DNA from 3 places in the Longispora fulva genome. Region 1 is predicted to be linked to each of the others. Evidence: riboswitches for the same ligand, from Rfam matches in the RefSeq annotation. Region 1 holds a riboswitch; each other region holds the start of a gene.
The links. A riboswitch is a leader RNA that binds a small molecule or an ion and turns the genes downstream of it on or off. The one in region 1 is predicted to bind cyclic di-AMP.
Positions count from the first base shown of each region.

Region 2: linked by a shared signal. The riboswitch ahead of IW245_RS42375 (C40 family peptidase) and the one ahead of IW245_RS33840 (C40 family peptidase) in region 1 are both predicted to bind cyclic di-AMP.
Region 3: linked by a shared signal. The riboswitch ahead of IW245_RS05030 (coiled-coil domain-containing protein) and the one ahead of IW245_RS33840 (C40 family peptidase) in region 1 are both predicted to bind cyclic di-AMP.

Region 1 covers NZ_JADOUF010000001.1:7,320,195-7,325,874, forward strand. Annotated here, with positions in the region: gene IW245_RS33820 (hypothetical protein) at 33-557, opposite strand; gene IW245_RS33825 (GNAT family N-acetyltransferase) at 700-1,191, shown strand; gene IW245_RS33830 (aminoglycoside phosphotransferase family protein) at 1,206-2,132, opposite strand; gene IW245_RS33835 (C40 family peptidase) at 2,297-3,262, opposite strand; gene IW245_RS33840 (C40 family peptidase) at 3,406-4,323, opposite strand; cyclic di-AMP (ydaO/yuaA leader) riboswitch at 4,365-4,499, opposite strand; gene IW245_RS33845 (alpha/beta hydrolase) at 4,652-5,596, opposite strand; gene IW245_RS33850 (metal-dependent hydrolase) at 5,604-5,680, opposite strand, start outside.
Region 2 covers NZ_JADOUF010000001.1:6,116,529-6,122,208, forward strand. Annotated here, with positions in the region: gene IW245_RS27685 (S9 family peptidase) at 1-138, shown strand, start outside; gene IW245_RS27690 (dienelactone hydrolase family protein) at 269-820, shown strand; gene IW245_RS27695 (threonine ammonia-lyase) at 910-1,845, opposite strand; cyclic di-AMP (ydaO/yuaA leader) riboswitch at 1,998-2,143, shown strand; gene IW245_RS42375 (C40 family peptidase) at 2,157-3,131, shown strand; gene IW245_RS27705 (aldo/keto reductase) at 3,266-4,219, opposite strand; gene IW245_RS27710 (MarR family winged helix-turn-helix transcriptional regulator) at 4,294-4,707, shown strand; gene IW245_RS27715 (DUF4352 domain-containing protein) at 4,735-5,259, opposite strand; gene IW245_RS27720 (NUDIX domain-containing protein) at 5,452-5,680, opposite strand, start outside.
Region 3 covers NZ_JADOUF010000001.1:1,150,445-1,156,124, reverse strand. Annotated here, with positions in the region: gene IW245_RS05040 (serine hydrolase domain-containing protein) at 26-1,351, shown strand; gene IW245_RS05035 (GNAT family N-acetyltransferase) at 1,448-1,999, opposite strand; gene IW245_RS05030 (coiled-coil domain-containing protein) at 2,016-3,008, opposite strand; cyclic di-AMP (ydaO/yuaA leader) riboswitch at 3,020-3,171, opposite strand; gene IW245_RS05025 (DUF4259 domain-containing protein) at 3,290-3,658, shown strand; gene IW245_RS05020 (TrmB family transcriptional regulator) at 3,703-4,557, shown strand; gene IW245_RS05015 (adenylosuccinate synthetase) at 4,554-5,582, shown strand.

The DNA of each region.
Region 1 (5,680 bases):
GCATCAGCCGGGGCCCTGTCGCATGCCTGGGGCTAGCCCGGGTCGGCGGTGTCCCCGGACGGCGGGATGCCGTCGGCGGGCCCGGGGCGGCGGCTGAGTTCGACGGCCAGCGCCCAGAGACGCTCCCGGCCGGCCTCGATCACCGCCGGGTCGGGGTCCGGGTCGAGCGCCCTGCGCTCCTCGAGGAACGCGAGCGTGAACGCGGCCGCGGCGGCCCGGGACAGCAGGACGTGCTCCCCTCTGTGGAACCGGGCGGACAGCCGCATGGCGAGCATGATCAGTCCCAGGAAGAGGAGGAGCACCGCCACGACGCCCGTCACGATGCCCGACGTGACCGAGCCGTCCGCGATCAGCCGGATGCCCACCACCAGAGCCGTGACGGCCAGCGCCGTCAGCACCAGGCCGACCCGGAACATCCCCTTGATCGTCCGCCGTATCTCCGGATCGAGCGGGATCGGCGGTGCGGACCGGTCCCCCGACAGGGGGTGCAGGAACACGACGGCGGTGCCGTCGGCCCAGGCCTCGTACTCGAGCTTGCCCAGCTCACCGTCTGACATGCAACTCCCCCGACCGGCCCTGGTGCGACGTCGCGAAGACTAACCGCTGGGGGCCGTGCGCGGAGCCCCGTGCCCGGTTGGTCGGCCAGGTCGGGGCCGAATCCCGGTCGACCGGCCCTGCGGGGCTGGGTAGGGTGCCCGGATGACGTCAGCACTGCGCCTTGTGGCGGTCACCCCGGACAACATCGACGCCGCCTGCGCGGTGGCGGTCCGGCCCGATCAGGACCGGTTCGTGGAGTCGGTCGCGCGCTCCCTCGCGGAGGCGTACGTGCACCCGGAGATGGCCTGGCCCCGGCTGATCCTCGACGGGGACCAGCCGGTCGGCTTCGTGATGGCCTTCCTCGACGTCCACTTCTCCGACACCGACCCGCCCGAGCTGCTCCGCTCCGGCCTCTGGCGGCTGAACATCGGGGCGGACCAGCAGGGCCGGGGGTACGGCCGGTTCGCCGTCGAGGCCGTGTGTGCCGAGATCCGCCGCCGGGGCGGAACCCGGGCGACTGTGACCTGGGCGCCCGGCGAGGGCGGCCCCGAGGGCTTCTACCTGGGACTGGGCTTCCGCCCCACCGGCGAACTCAGCGGCGACCAGGTCGTCGGCGAGCTGGACCTCACCGCAACGGCGCCGGTCGCCGCCTGACGGGACGAAGCCCGCTAGCGTCCCGGGTGCGGGTCGGCGGGGCGGACGAGGTCCTCGTAGCCGGGAGGCACCGGGATACCGGCCGACAGCATCCAGTGGATCCGGCTCGCGCCGGTCAGCGCCAGGGTCGTGCGGTAGCCCAGCAGGACCTCTCGCGGGTCGAGGCGACCGGCGGCACCGGTCAGGTACGCGTCGACCAGGGTGTCATCCATCGTGCTCAGGGCCAGGTGGGCGAGGTCCGCGCCGGCCGGGCCGGTGCCCAGGGTGCCCCAGTCCAGCACCACGGTGGCACCGCCGGCCGCGATCAGGTTGCCGGCGTGGAAGTCGCCGTGGCTGAGGACCCCGGGGACGCCGCGCAGCTCGGCGAGTAGGTCGTGCCGTCGGGCCCAGAGCGCGGCCAGCCAGGGGCGGGCGTCGACCCGGGTCCAGTCCAGGTCGCTGACCGCGATCCGCTGGGCGAGCTGGTGCCCGGCCAGCCACGGTACGGCCGGGACCGTGGCCGTGGCCTGCCACTCGCCCAGCCGGGCCGCGGCGAGCCGGGGGGACTCGGCAGGGCCGGTGACGTCCTGGAGGTAGACCACGTCGTCGAGGACGCCGTAGCAGGGCGGGGACGTCAGACCGGGGCCGGTGGGCAGGGCGGATACCGGGCCTCCGGTCAGCGCCGCCTGGTAGGCGAGGGGTTCGCGGCGCCAGTATGCCCAGTGTCGGGGGTCGGTGGCCGCCTCCGCGTGCCGGCCGGTGGTCACGGGCCGGAACTGCTTGCGGATCAGCGTGAAGGGTCGCTCCCGGCCGTTGACGGCGGCCCGGCCGACGAGCCGGGTGACCCCGGCGGTGGCCGCCCCGGAGCTGCCCGGGATCGGCTCGGCGGCACAGGACACGACGACGGCTGCCGGGCTGCCGACGGCGTCGGCCACGACGGACGCGGGGATCAGGTCGGACACCGTCTGACCGTAGCCACCGACCAGCCACCCCGCACCCGGGATTCACCGCTGGAACCAGGATCAGTGACGCGCCGTAAAAAATAATGGTCTAAAAGGTTTTGATCTAAGGCGAAGTGGCCCGCTGAGGGCGGGGCTGGCAAGCGTCGTCCTCAGCGGGTCCTCACTCAAGCGCGCACGCGGCCGTAGCCGTAGAGGCCGCCGATCTGGTTGATGCTCGCCAGCTGGACGTTCTGGCCCGGCTGCGGGGCGTGGATCACCTGGTTGTTGCCCACGTAGAGCGCCACGTGGCCGAGGCCGTTGGAGAAGACCAGGTCGCCGGGCTGGAGGTCGGCGCGCTGGATGTGGGCCGTGGCGTCCCACTGCATGGCGGCGTTGTGCGGCAGGGAGACGCCGGCGACCTTCCAGGAGGCGAGGGTGAGGCCCGAGCAGTCGTAGCCGTTGGGGCCCTCGGCGGCGAAGATGTAGGGCTTGCCGACCGCGCCGTATGCGAAGTCGACGGCCTTGCCCGCCGTGCCCGGCAGGTGGGGCGCCGGGAGGCCCGCTGAGCTACCCGAGCCCTGGCCGGCCTTCTGGCGCTGGTCCTGGAGCTTCTTCAGATCCTCCTGGATCTTCGCCTTCTGGGTGGCGAGCTCCTTCTCCTGGGCCGTCTGCTCGTTGAGGACGCCGTCGAGTTTGGTCTTCTCGCCGTCGTAGGCGGACTTGGCCTGGTTGTAAGCCGCGATTTCCTTCTGCTGCCCGTACGCGAACTGGTCGAGGACCGTCAGCTGTTCCATGAGCGCCGTCGGGTTCTGCGAGCTGAGCAGGGCGCTCATCGAGGACACGCTCTGGCCCTTGTACGCGGCGGCGGCCACCTGGCCGATCCGGCCCCGCGCGGCGTCCACTTTGTCCTGGGCCGGCTTGAGCTGGAGGTTCAGCTTGTCCACGGCCACCCGGGTCGCCTTGAGCTGCTCGTTCACCTTGTTGTAGGACTCGATGACCTTCTCGAGCTCCTCGGACGCCTTGTCGATCTGGGCGTTGAGCTCCTGCGGGGTGGGCTCGGCCTGTGCTGGTGCCGCACCCAGGGTGGCGGCGACGGCGATGACGCAGCCGATGGCCAACACGCGGAGGGGTTTCCGGCTGACGGTGGTCAACGCAGCACGACCCTTTCATAGGCGACAAGCCGCGCCCACGTTACCCGCCTTGTTAAACGCATGCCACCTTCGGGAAATGCCTACTACGCAATGAAAACAGCCCACCACCCAAGGTGATGAGCTGTTTTCATCGTATTGCGGGGTTACGCGCTGACGCGGCCAGCGCCGTCGTAGCCGCCCATGTCGTCGACGTTGGAGAGCTTCACCGACTCGCCCGGCTGGGGCGCGTGGATGACCTGGTTGTTGCCCACGTAGATGCCCACGTGGCCGAGGCCGTAGAAGAACACCAGGTCACCCGGCTGCAGTTCACCGCGGTCGATCCGGGTGGTGGCGGCCCACTGCGAGTTGGTCAGGTGTCCGCCGATGCCGACGCCCGCCGCGCCCCACGCGGCCATGGTCAGGCCGGAGCAGTCGTAGGAGCCGGGGCCCGCCGCGCCGAAGACGTACGGCTTGCCGAGCTGCGCGTAGGCGAACTGCACGGCGACGCCAGCCTTGCCGGAGACGTTCGGCGGCGGGGTGTTCGAGCCCGAGGAGCCCGAGCCCGAGGAGGTGGACCGGCTGGCCCGCTCGGCGGCGGCCGTGGCCTCCTGGCGCTCCTTGACGAGCGCGGCCGTCGCGGCCTCGACCATGGCCTTCTTCGCGGCCAGGGCTGTCTCCTGCTGGGTCTGCCCGGCGATCAGGGCGTCCAGGCGGGTCTTCTCGGCGTCGAGTTCGCCCCGGGCGCTGGCCATGTCCTGCACGCTCTCGGGCGCGGGACGGCTGGGGGCCGGAGTGGCGAACGGGGCCGGCTTGAGGGTGAAACCGAGCGGGTCGGCCGTCGCGGCCAGGGGCGCGAGCTTCGCGGCGACCGTGTCGGCGATCAGCCGGGTGCTGGCGAGTGCCGCGTGCACCTTGTCGTACTCACCGGAGATCTGGGCGACCTCGCGGGTGTTCTGGTCGATCGTGCTGTCGGCGCCGGGATCGGCGTGCGCAGCGGTCAATGGTCCGGCGACGGCCAGCACGGAGACGCCCACAACAGTGAGCGCGGCGCGCAGCAGCCCCGGCACGGTATTCGGTGCCAAGGAGGACTCTCTTCCCTCGTCTGCCTACACGGGCAGCACACCGCCTACCGGGTTAGCTGACGGGTTCGGACGGGAAGAAATGTGCGCCCTACCGCGCACTGCGCGGATTCACCCCGGCGGAGGGAGTCGCACCCTCCGCGATGGTTCCCCGGCTCACCGGTCACGATGACTCGGCGGCCCGTCCGGCGCTCCCCATCAATGGGTGGCTGACTCCCGGACCGGACTGACGCTACCGGGGATCCGGGGCATCGCAACCCTGAGTGACGAGCCAGACGAGGACCCTACCCCGATGAACCGCAGCTCAGGGCAGGGTCTAGGCTCCGCGCGACTACCCTACGTGCGCGTTCAGCCACTCCTGCAGGGTGTCGAAGTAGAGCTGGCGGGCCTCCTCCGCCGACAGGGCCAGGTCGTGCAGGCCGTCAGGAACCTCGATGAAGGTGACGTCCGGGCCGAGCGCGCGGGCGAACTCCGCGATGTGCTCCACGTCGAGGACAGCGTCCATCCGGGTGGCGTCGTCGCTCCACTCCGGACTCTTGTAGCTCGCGGTGGACGCCGTCACGAGTACCGGGATGTCGATGTTGAGGCCCTTGCGGAGCCGGCGCTGGGCGTGCGTGATCGCGACGAGCCAGCCGAGCCGGGTCGGGATGCCCTCCAGCGGCTTCCACGCGGTGTCGAACCGCCAGCTGCCCTTGCGGTCGATGTGCAGGCTGTCGCCGTAGACCGTGCTCAGGCCGGCCGGCACCACCCGCATCGGCTGCCGGCGGCCCACCGGGGCCAGCACGACGGGCGCGACCCTGCGCAGGAACCAGTTCGCGTTGAGGTCGAAGAACGGGCTGTTCAGGGTGAGCGCCGTGATGATGCCGGTGCCCTGCAGCTTGTGCGCCCACAGCGAGGTGGTCAGGCCGCCGGTGGAGTGCGCGTTGACGACCAGGATGTCGTGGCCGTCCTCCTCGCGGATGATCCGGGCGGCCTCGTCGAGCTCCGTGAAGTACTCCGACACGCTGTCCACCATCGACGGTGTCTGGCCGGGGCGGAGACTGCGCCCGCTGCGCCTCAGGTCGAGCGCATAGAAGGTGTAGCCGAGGCTGACGAAGAAGTCGGCCAGGTGGGTCTGGAAGAAGTAGTCGTTGTACCCGTGGACGTACAGCACGGCACGGGTCGACTGTCCGGCCCTGCGGCGCACGAGAGTCGCCACCAGCTCGCCGTGCTCGTCGTCCGGCAGCGGCAGCGTGCGCGCCTCGTAGGCGTCGCCGAGGATGTCCTTGACCCACATGGGCACATCATCGCAGGTGGTCGAGGATGTCGGGCACCGCCAGCAGAATTCCGGCCAGTCCGGCCACAATCACAAAAAACGGGC
Region 2 (5,680 bases), 1.2 Mb from region 1:
GTCGGCAAGGGCGGGCCGGTGCTGCTGAAGACGGAGATGGGCGCGGGGCACATGGGTCCGTCGGGCCGCTACGACGTGTGGAAAGAGGAGTCCTACGTCAACGCGTGGCTGCTGGACGTGGTGGGCGCCGCCTCCTAGCTGGCACCGGGCGCGGGGGTGAGGTTCGCGGGCCCTGGGGGCCGGGTCGCGCGCCATCTCACCCGGCCCGGCACGGGCCGGGCTGGGTGAGATGGCCGGAAGTGTCGGTCCTCCGTGATAGGAAGACCGCATGGCACACGTCCTGCTGCTGCACTCCGTCTACGGGCTCCGGCCGGCGGTCCTGGCCGCCGCCGAGCTGCTCCGGGGCGGCGGCCACACGGTCGCCACCCCGGATCTCTACGAAGGCTTCGTCACCGGCGACCTCGACGCGGGCATGGCCTTCCAGCGGGAGCACGGCTCCGCCGCCTTCGAGCGCGCCGTGGCCGCCGCGGCGGACCTCCCGGCCGGGACGGTCTACGCCGGCTTCTCCATGGGCGCGTGGGCGGCCTCAGAGCTGATCCGGCACGACCCGGCTCCGGGCGGGCTCGTGCTGCTGCACAGCGCCGGCGACGTCGGCACCGGCGAGCGGCTGCCGTGCCCGTGGCAGCTGCACGCCGCGGAGGGCGACGAGTTCGCCACGCTGGACGAGATCCAGGAGTGGGAGATGGCCGAGCCAGGCGGCGAGACGTTCCTCTACCCCGGCGGCGGCCACATCTACACCGACGCCGACCTGCCCGACTACGACGCGACCTCGGCCGACCTCACCTGGCGGCGCGTCCTCGCCTTCCTGGCCAGAATCTAAAACCAACATCGTCATCCGATGACGGTGGTCCCCGACCCGGGTTCCAGCGGTCCGACACGTGCACGCCCGGAAAGGCAATGCCCCGACGGTCAGACCAGGGCCGCCAGGAGTGCCGGGTTGATGTTGCCGCCGGAGAGCACCGCCACGGTGCGCCCGATCGGCAACTCCTCCCGGTGGTAGAGGTACGCGGCCGTGGTCACAGCCCCGCTCGGTTCGGCCACCAGGCGGGAGGAGCGGGCCAGCACGCCGACGGCCGCGCCGATCTCCTCCTCGGTGACGGTGACGATGGCGTCGACCACCTCGCGGATGTGCGCGAAGGTCAGCTCCGACAGCTGGGGGCTGCGGAGTCCGTCGGCGATCGTCTGCTGGGTGCTCTCGATCGGCCAGGACACGACCCGCCCGGCGGCGAGGCTCTCCCGGGCGTCGGCCGCCAGCGCCGGTTCGACCCCGATCACCTTCGCGCGCGGGGCGAGGGCCCGGATCGCGGTACCGACGCCGGAGATCAGGCCGCCGCCGCTGATCGGGACGAGTACGACCTCCACGTCGGGCAGGTCCTCGGCGATCTCCAGCCCGACGGTGCCCTGTCCCGCGATGACGTCGAGGCTGTCGAACGGCGGGATCAGTGGGTAGCCGTGCCGCGCGGCGAGTTCCTCCGCCCGGGACACCCGCTCGGCGGGTGCGACGACGATCACGTCGGCGCCGAGATTCTGCATCCCGGCGATCTTCACGTCGGGGGTGGTGTCGGGGACGACGACGATGGCGGGGATCCCGAGTTGCCGGGCGACGTAGGCGACGGCCTGGCCGTGGTTGCCCGACGAGTACGCGACCACTCCGGTCATCCCCGGCCGGATCGCGTTCCGCGCGCCCCGGATCTTGAAAGCCCCGATGGGCTGCAGGTTCTCCGGTTTGAGCCAGAGTGGTCGGTCGGCGTCGCCCCACGCGCAGGGGACGAGTGGGGTCCGCAGCGCGGTGCCGGCGATGGTCTCCGCTGCGGAGTGGATGTCACCCAAGGTCACGAGCCTCATAGTCGTCAAGGTAACCACACGGCGAATTCATCGTTATGTAGTTGGGTAGCTACCGCACGAAGTGGCACCAGCAGATAACTTGTTACCCCCCAGTCCAGCGTCTAGCCTTGGGACCGTTCGTCCGGGTACAGCGACCCGACGGGGGGAGCACCGGTCGAATGCCGCCGAATCGCCTCTGTGCGAATCGGGGACCCACAGTGCTAGTTGGGGTGAGTCCGTCACTGTTCGTAGTGATGGTAGGGCGATCTTCCCGCCCGAACCCGTCAGCTAACCCGGTAGGCGGCTGATGGAAGAAGGAGCCGACAGACCAGGTGAATTCCGTCCGCGGAGCCTACTTAGCCGTCGTCGCCGTCACCGCCACCGTCGTGATGTCCTTCGCGGGCAGCGCGCACGCCGACGATGTCGACGAGATCGAGCGCCAGCTGGATTCCAAGTGGAGCTCGCTGGAAACCACGATCGAGCAGTACAACAAGACCGCTGCGACGTTGAAGTCCACCAAGGCCGAGGCCGAGGCGGCGTCCGTCAAGGTCAAGCCCCTCCAGGACAAGGTCGACGCCGCGTACGCGCAGATCGGCCAGATGTCGGCCGCCGCGTACAAGGGCGGCAAGGCCAGCACCGCCAACGCGCTGCTCGGCGGCAACTCCGCGGACGCTGTCCTCCAGCAGCTGACCCTCCTCGACGCGATCAGCGGGTCGGAGCAGAAGCAGATCGACGAGCTGAACAGGCTCAAGGCTCCGCTCGACGCCGAGAAGAAGAAGATCCAGACTCTGCTCGACGCGCAGCAGAAGATGGAGTCGGAGCTCTCGGCCAAGAAGGTCGCCATCACCGGCGAGATGGACTCGTTGCAGACCCAGCGGGCCGCGGCGTACAAGGACCGGGCGAGCCGCAGCGGCACCCGGATCGACTATGTGCCGCCGTTCATCCCCGGCCCGCCCGGCAAGGCCGTGGCGTTCGCGATGGCCCAGATCGGCAAGCCGTACGTGTGGGCGGCCGCCGGCCCCGACTCCTACGACTGCTCGGGCCTGACGCTGGCCGCGTGGGCGCAGGGTGGCGTGACGTTGGGCCACTACACCGGCTGGCAGCGCGACGCCTCGACCCCGATCACCCGGTCGCAGCTGCAACCCGGTGACCTGATCTTCTACGGTGGCGACCGGCACGTGGCGCTGTACATCGGCGACAACAAGGTCGTGCACGCCCCGCAGCCCGGCCAGAACGTGAAGATCGAGAGTGTGGACATGGGCGGGGACAACCCGACCGCCTACGCCCGCCCCAAGTACGCGCACTGACACCCCCCTCGCGAACGGCCCGCCTCCCCGTGGAGTGCGGGCCGTTCGTGTCACGTGGGTGTGCCGTCGCCGGTCGGGGGCGGGGAAGGACCGCCGCGCGCCGGGGCGGGTGTCGCCGTAACCGGAAAAGGGTTTTAGTAGCGCGGGCCCTCGGGCGTCGGCAGCGCGTCGAGGTCCGCCAGGTCCTCGGCCGTGAGGACGAGGTCGGCGGCCGCCGCGTTCTCCTCCAGGTAGCCGATCCGCTTCGTGCCCGGGATCGGCACGACGTGTTCGCCCTGGGCGAGGGTCCAGGCGATCGCCACCTGGCCGGGCTTGGCACCATGCCGGTCGGCGATGGTGCGCACCGCGTCGACCAGCTTCTGGTTGGCGGCCATCAGCTCGGCGGAGAACCGGGGCATCAGGCGGCGGCGGTCGCCCTCCTCCAGGTCGTCGAGGCTCGCGAGCGCGCCGGTCAGGTAGCCCCGGCCGAGCGGCGAGAACGGGATGAACGCCGCCCCGTTGGCCCGCGTCCACGGCACGACCTCGTCCAGGTAGTCCCTGGTCCACAAGGACAGCTCGGACTGGACGCTGGCGACCGGGTGCACGGCGTGCGCGCGGGCGGCCTCGTCGGCGGTGACCTCCGACAGCCCGATGTGGCGGACCTTGCCGGCGGCGACCTGCTCGGCGAACGCGCCCCACGACTCCTCGATCGGCACGTCCGAGTCGACCCGGTGCAGCTGGTAGAGGTCGATGTGGTCGACGCCGAGCCGCTGGAGTGACGCGTCGACGGCGGCCCGGATGTGCTCGGGACGACCGTCGGGCCGCATCGCGGCCGGGAACGGGGCGGGCACCAGGCCGGCCTTGGTGGCGAGCACGACCTCGTCCCGGCGGCCGGCGAGCGCCCGACCGACGAGCTCCTCGTTGTCGTACGGCCCGTAGATGTCGGCGGTGTCGATCAGGGTCACGCCGAGGTCGATCGCCCGGTGGATGACCTTGATGTGCTCGTCGGGCGACTGGGTCCCCGTCGAGTACGCCCAGGTCATGCCCATGCAGCCGAGGCCGACCGCGCCGACTGTCAGGTCGGTGTTGCCCAGGGTGCGCTGATGCATCAGTACTCTCCCAGCTATCAGTGCTCTGATTGTTTCAAGAGCGAGACTATCAGAGCCCTGATAGTGTGGGCAACATGCAGCTCGGAATGTTCGTACGCAGGCTGGAGCAGACGCTGACCGCCGCCAAGGCCGAGGCGTTCCGGGAGACGGGGCTGACCGTGCCGCAGCACCTGGCGCTGCTCGTGCTCGCCGCGTCCCCCGGCAACTTCTCCGCGGCCCAGCTCGCCAGGGTCTGCCTGGTCACACCACAGACCATGTCGACGATCACGGCGAATCTGCTGGCCAAGGGGCTGATCGAGAAGCATCCGTCGGACGTGCACGCGCAGGTGCTGGTACTGAAGGCGACGCCGGCCGGGCTGGAGCTGCTGGAGCGGGCCGAGCCGGGACATCTCGCGGTGGAGGCCAGGTTGATCTCGACGTTCACGCCGGAGGAGCAGGAGAAGTTCCGGGAGTTCCTGATCCGGGCGCTGGACGCGCTCACGGACTGAAGCGGCGCGGGCCTGTGGCGCTCCCCGCTAGCTGACCGGGACGACCGTGCCCTGGCCGCTGACCCCGCCGTGCAGCTCCAGCCGGGTGAGCTTCGCGCCCTTCGGGATGTCGAACACCACGATGCCGGTCGCCTGCGCGCCGGCCGGGATCTCCTTGACCAGGGCCTGGTTGTCGCCGTTGGCGTAGACGCCGGCGACCGGGTCGCTGCGCACCTCGGCCGGCGCGTCCGTGAACGCGCGCTGCAGGGAGTCGGTGAAGACCCTTGCCTCGGTGGCAGTGTTCTTCACACCGAGGGTGACCAGGCAGTACTGCCCCTGGGGGGTCTTGTTCAGGGCGTCGGTGCCGACCCGCTCGACCCCGCACCGCACGTTCTGGGCGACGAACTCGAAGCCGGCGTCGCGGATCGGGCCGGTCGCCGACGGCGTCGGGGTGGCCGCGGCCTTCTTGTCCTCGTTCTTACCGCCTGTGGACAACACGAGGGCACCGAGGACAACCACGAGAAGTAGCGCGGCGATGCCCAGCGCGAGCGGCAGCTTGCTCTTGTTCGCCATGCGCCCGAGCCTACGTTCGACCTGCGGTTATCCACAGGTTATCCACAAGGAAGAGAGGTTACCCACAGGGTTGTCCACAACTTATCCACAGGTTGTGCACAGGGTTATCCACAGGCCCTGTGGACAACCTCACAGCCCGCGCGACGTCGCTACGCTCGGGCGCTCGGGCCATGGTCTCGTGAGGTCAGCGCCTCACTGGCGGAAGATCACCTTGGCGATGCCGGTGAGCTCCTTGGCCGCGATCTCCTCGCGGGTCAGGAACAGCATGGCCTGACCCTCGCCGACCACGACGTCGTCCTGGGTCGCCTCGGTGGTGCCCGAGAAGATGTGGAACCGCACCCCGACCCCGTCGGTGGCGCCCAGCTCGACCACCCGGCCGGCCTTGAGGTACGCGACGAGGCCGGTCTCCTCGTACAGCTCA
Region 3 (5,680 bases), 6.2 Mb from region 1:
GGCCCTTCCACGATGGAGTGACACCGTGTCCGTTCTGCACACCCACCTGCGCGACATCGACCTCGGCCGGCCGCACACCGACCCGCCGGTCGACCTGGCGGAGGCGCTGGCCGCCTGCCACGTCCCGGGCGTGAGCATCGCGCTGATCGAGGGCGGCGAGGTCGTCGACACCCTGGCCGCCGGGGTGCTGTGCGCGGACCGGCCCGAGCCGGTGACCGATCAGACCCTGTTCCAGGCCGCCTCGATCAGCAAGGCCGTGGCGGCGGCATGCGTCCTGCGGCTCGCCGCCGACGGCACGCTCGACCTGGACGCGGACGTCAACGACGCGCTCACGTCGTGGCGGGTTCCGGCCAACGCCGGCTGGCAGCCCCGGGTGACGCTCCGCCAGCTGCTCGGGCACACGGCGGGCACGACTGTGCACGGCCTGATCGGGTACCCGGCGGGCGTGCCGGTGCCGAGCGTCCCCGAGCTGCTCGACGGTCGGGGCAACAGCGACCCGGTCCGGGTGGTGTCCGTGCCGGGCACCCGGTTCAGCTACTCCGGCGGCGGGTACACCATCATGCAGCAGGTGCTGTGCGACGTGACCGGCCGCGACTACGCCGACCTGGTCGCCGAGCAGGTCCTGGGCCCGCTGGGCATGACCCGCAGCGTGTTCGGGCCGCAGCCGGCCGGGTCGACCGCCTCGGGCCACCGGCCGGGGCCGGTGCCGCTGGCCGGGGAGGCGCACACCTACCCCGAGATGGCCGCCGCCGGGCTCTGGAGCACGCCCACGGACCTGGCGCGGCTCTTCCTCACCCTGCGGGCCAGCCTGAACGGTGAGGGCAGCGCGCTGCTCCCCCGGGACATGGCCGGGCAGATGGCCACCCGGTCGACGCCGCACCGGGCCTACGGCCTCGGCCTGCAGGTCCAGGAGCCCGGCGAGCCCCGGTGGATCGGGCACAGCGGCGGCAACGAGGGCTTCCAGTGCGACGCGAAGCTGTTCCTCGACGGCGGCCGGGGCGCGGTCATCATGACCAACGGCGACTACGGGTACGCGCTGATCGCCGAGGCGCTGCTGCCGGCCCTCGCAAAGGGTCTCGGCTGGCCGGAGGCCTCTGCGACCCCGGCCGGCGGGCCGGCGGTGGCCGGCCGGTTCGTCGGCGACGACGGCGAGTTCGTGGTCACCTCCGACGGCCCCGAGTTCACGCTGACCGCGCCGGGCCAGGCCCCGCTGGCGCTCCGACCGGCCGACCACGGGTCCTGGCGGGCCGCCGGGCTCAACGCCACGGTCCGGTTCCCTTCGCCGGATACGCTGGTGATCGCCCAGGACGCGGCCCCGGGCGCGGACATTCACGCGACGCTGAAGATCTGAAGACCATCATCTGTTACGGCGACACCTGCCCCGGTTTCCAGCGGTCGCCGGGGCACGCGGGCCCGCTGTCACCCGCTGTCACCTGGGGGGAGCTGGTCAGGGCCGGGTGACGGCGAGTTCGTTCTCGCGGCGGGACTCGTCGGCGGGCACCGGGACCGATACTCCGGTGCGGCGGAAGCCGACCTTGGCGTAGAGCGCCTCGGCCCGGGCGTTGTCCTGGTGCACGAACAGCCGGACCCGCTCGACCCGCGGGTCGGTCAGTGTCCAGGACCAGTCCAGCGCCGCGCGGAACAGCTCCTCGGCGAGGCCGGCGCCCCGGGCCTCCGGCCGGACGTACACGCCGACGATGTGGGTCTGGGCCACGGTCACCGTCTCACCGAACGCGCCCTCGGCGCCGGGTAGCTCGACGAGCGCGGTGACCCCGCCCAGCCAGCGACCGTCGGCGTCCTCGGCGACGAACTGCCGGGCCGCCCCGCCCTCGGCGGCGCCCCGCGTGCGTTCCTGCCAGAACTCGTCGGGCCGGGCCGACGCGAGCTCGTAGGTGTCGAGGAACGCCAGATGCGCGACCGGATCGCGCAGCGCCGCCAGCCGGAGCTCCTTCACCTGGGGCCATTCGTCGGCGCGTACCACTCTGATGGTGTTGATCATGTGGTCATCGTGCCACTCAGCGGATGGACAGGTGCACGTGGTTGGTGTGCTCGGCTGAGGGGTCGCCGCTGCCGAAGTAGGACCGCCAGCCGGTGCCGGGCATCCAGATCTGCCGGAACCAGATCACGTAGAGCACCCCGAGCCGGTCGGCGTTGGCGATGTACCACGCGGCGAGCCGGTTCCCGTAGTCCTTGTCGGCCCCGGACGCCTGGCCGCCGAAGCCGTTGGGGGCCGCCGCCCAGTCGCAGGCCCGGCCGCGCGGGTGCTCCCCGCCGTCCTCCATCGAGCGGTAGCACGAGACATAGTGGTCGAATCCCGCTTTTTTCGTTTCCTCGTACGCGTGCAGGGTCCGCGGGGTCAGGCAGCCGCTCGTCGTCGGGTCCTTCACCGAGCAGCTCTCCGACGGGAGGCTGCCGTCCGGGTTGCGCGGTGCCGGGGCGGCGTTGGCCGGCAGGTCGCCGAAGCCGAGGGTCGGGTCGCCGCCGCCGGCGGAGCGCAGCGCCTTGAGCGCCTCGTCCTGGCGTTTGCGCAGCTCCTTGAGCTGGGTCTCCTGTTCGATGATCGCGGCGTCGAGGTCCTTGCGCTGCCGGGCGAGGGTGGCCTGGGCGGCCTTGAGCGCGCTGACCTGCGCGCCGTCGCGCTCGGAGAGGTAGCGCACGGTCGCCGCCGACTCGAGGAAGCTGTCGGGCGACCCGCTGGACAGCAGCACCTCCAGCTGCGCCGTGGACCCGCCCCGGTACTGCGCCGCCGCCAGCCGGCCCACCGCGGCGGTGAGGTCTGCAACCTTGGCCTGCGAGGCGGTGACCTGCTCGGACAGCTCGGCCTCGCGCTTCTTCGCGTTGTCGATCGCCGTCCGGGCGTCCTGGTAGCCCTGGGAGGCGGCGGCGAGCGCGTCGCGGAGGGCCTTCGTGCCGCCCTCGGGCTCGGCCTGGGCGGGGGTGACGGCGAGCAGCGTCGTTGCGAGAACGGCGACGGCGGTCACGGCGGCGCGCCGCGCTGGTGCGGACAAGACAGCAGGAACCCTTCTCCCGTACCCGCCTACCAGGTCAGCTGACGGATTCGGGCGGGAAGAGCGCCCTACCGGCCGGTCCTCCACTGAGGAGTCGGACGGATTCACCCCACGTACCTTGGGTCCCCGGCTCACCCGGAGGGTGACTCGGCGGTGACTCCCGGTGCCACTGTGCGGTGGCGAGGGGCCGGTCGTCTGAACGCCGATGCTAGGACAGGGTGTCAACGCCGGCAACTGTCGTACCGGGCTGGCACGATCCCGTCACACACGATGGAGGTTCGATGGGCACCTGGGGCAGTGGCAACTTCGACAGCGACACGGCGGCCGACCACCTCGCCGAACTCACGGACCGGCTGCTCGACGAGGTGGTGGCGGCGATGGCCGGCGACCCCGTCGAGCTCGAACCGGACGAGTACTGGGGGGTGGCCGTGCCCTGCAACCTGGAGCTGCTGTGCCTGCTCGCCCGGCAGGGGCACGTCGGGGTGGCCCTGCCCGCGCCGGAGACCGTGGCGGAGTGGAAGACGACGTTCCTGGCCATCTGGGACGCGACGATCGACGGGTTGGAGCCGAAGCCCGACTACCGGGTCGCGCGGCGGGCCGTGCTGGTCGAGACGTTCGACAGGCTGGCCGCGGAGGCGGCGCTCGAGTAGTAGTTGCGTTCACTACTACGCACCGGGTAGCGTCGGGCCACGTGATGGAACGCCTGACGGCGCTCGGGTTCACCTCCCAGGAGGCCCGGGTCTACGTCGCCCTGCTGCAACAGCCCTTCGCCACCGGATACGAGCTGGCCAAGAGCGCCGGCCTGCAACGCGCGAACGTGTACCAGGTGCTCTCGGCCCTGGTGGACCGCAGCGTCGTCGCCCGGGTCTCCGAGGACACGCCGGCCCGGTTCGTGGCCCACCCGCCGGCCGAGGTGCTCGGCCGGATCAAACGGCAGACCGCCGAGCGCGCCGACAGCCTGATCGCCGACCTCGCGGCGGTCACCGCCCCGCAGGAGCAGGCCGCCTTCACGCTGCGGGACCGCGCGGCGGTCATCGACCACACCGTGACTCTGGTGCGCGAGGCCACCAGGCGGGTCGCGGTGTGCGTCTGGGCCAGCGACCTCGACTGGCTGGCCGGCCCGCTGCGCGCCGCGTCCGAGGCCGGCCGCCAGGTCGTCGTGAACGTCTTCGGCGACGCCGAGCTGGACTTCGGCGACGTGTACCGGCACGAGTCGCTGTCGCGCACCGTCGGCGGGCACCTGCTCACCGTCGCCGTCGACCACACCACCGCGCTGGTCGCCTCGTTCGACGACCCTGCCGGGGCGGTGTTCACCCGCAATCCGGCCCTGGTGCGGGTCGTGGAGAAGCTCATCCGCGACGAGACGTACATGGCCGCGATCTACGAGCGGTTCGCCCCCGAGCTGGAGGCGGCCTTCGGGCCGCACCTGGTGAACCTGCGCACCCGGCTGCTGCCGCCCGAGCAGGCCCAACAGCTCATCTCGATTGTCGGGTTCGGCGCGGACTCCGCCGCCGGACTACTCGCACCATCCCCGGAGGTCCACCCGTGAGTGCCATCGTCGTCGTCGACGCCCTGTGGGGCGATTCCGGCAAGGGCAAGACCTGCGCCCACCTCACCCTGAAGCACCGAGCGGAGCTCAATGTGCGCGCCGGGGTCGGCACCAACGCCGGCGCCAGCGTGACCCTGGAGGACGGCACCCTGGTCAAGGCCCGTCAGCTGCCGATCGGATGGGTCAACCCCGGCACCCGGGTCGCGGTGGGTCCCGGCGTGCTGGTCGATCCGCTGGTGCTCGCCGACGAGGTCGCCCGGTTCGGCCTCGAAGGCCGGGCGATGATCGACGGCCGGTGCGGCGTGATCACGCCCGAGCACGTCCGGGCCGAGCGGGCCGACCGGCACCTGGCCGACACGGTCGGGTCCACCTGCACCGGCAACGGGCACGCCCGGGCCGACTTCGTGCTCCGCCGGGCCGTGCAGGCCAAGGACGTCCCCGCCCTCGCCCCGTACGTCACCGACGTCGCGCGGGAGGTCAACGCCGTCGCCGCCGACGAGGGGCGGACCGTGGTCGTCGCCGGGTCGCAGGGCACGATGTTGTCGCTGGCGTTCAGCCCCGACTACCCGTACACGACGTCGGGGAACTGCACGGCCGCCGCGGCGATGGACGACGTCGGGCTGAACTGGCGACTCGTCACCGACGTCGTCATGGTCGTCAAGGCGATGCCCACCCGGGTGGGGGCCGGTCCGCTCCCGCTGGAGATGTCGGCGGCCGAGGCGGAGGCGCGAGGCATTGCGGAGTACGGCGTGCACACCGGGCGGACCCGGCGCAAGGCCGAGGGCCTCGACTTCGACCTGCTGCGGTACGCGGCCATGCTCAACGGGCCCACCCAGATCGCCCTGACGTTCTGCGACCACTACGACCCGCGGATGCGCGGCGCACGGGACACCGGGGCGGTCACTCCCCGGGTGCGGGACCTGATCGGCCTGGTGGAGGAGGCGACCGGCGCGCCGGTGACCATGGTGGACACCGGGCCCCGGCTGGGCGACATGATCGACCTGGTGCCGGTGCCGACCGGCTGACCGGGGCCACCCGGGCCGGGTCGGTCGGGGATCGCACATCCCTCACCGCCCCGGGCCGGGGACGGGGCGACCGCTGGAACCCGGGGCAGGTGTCGCCG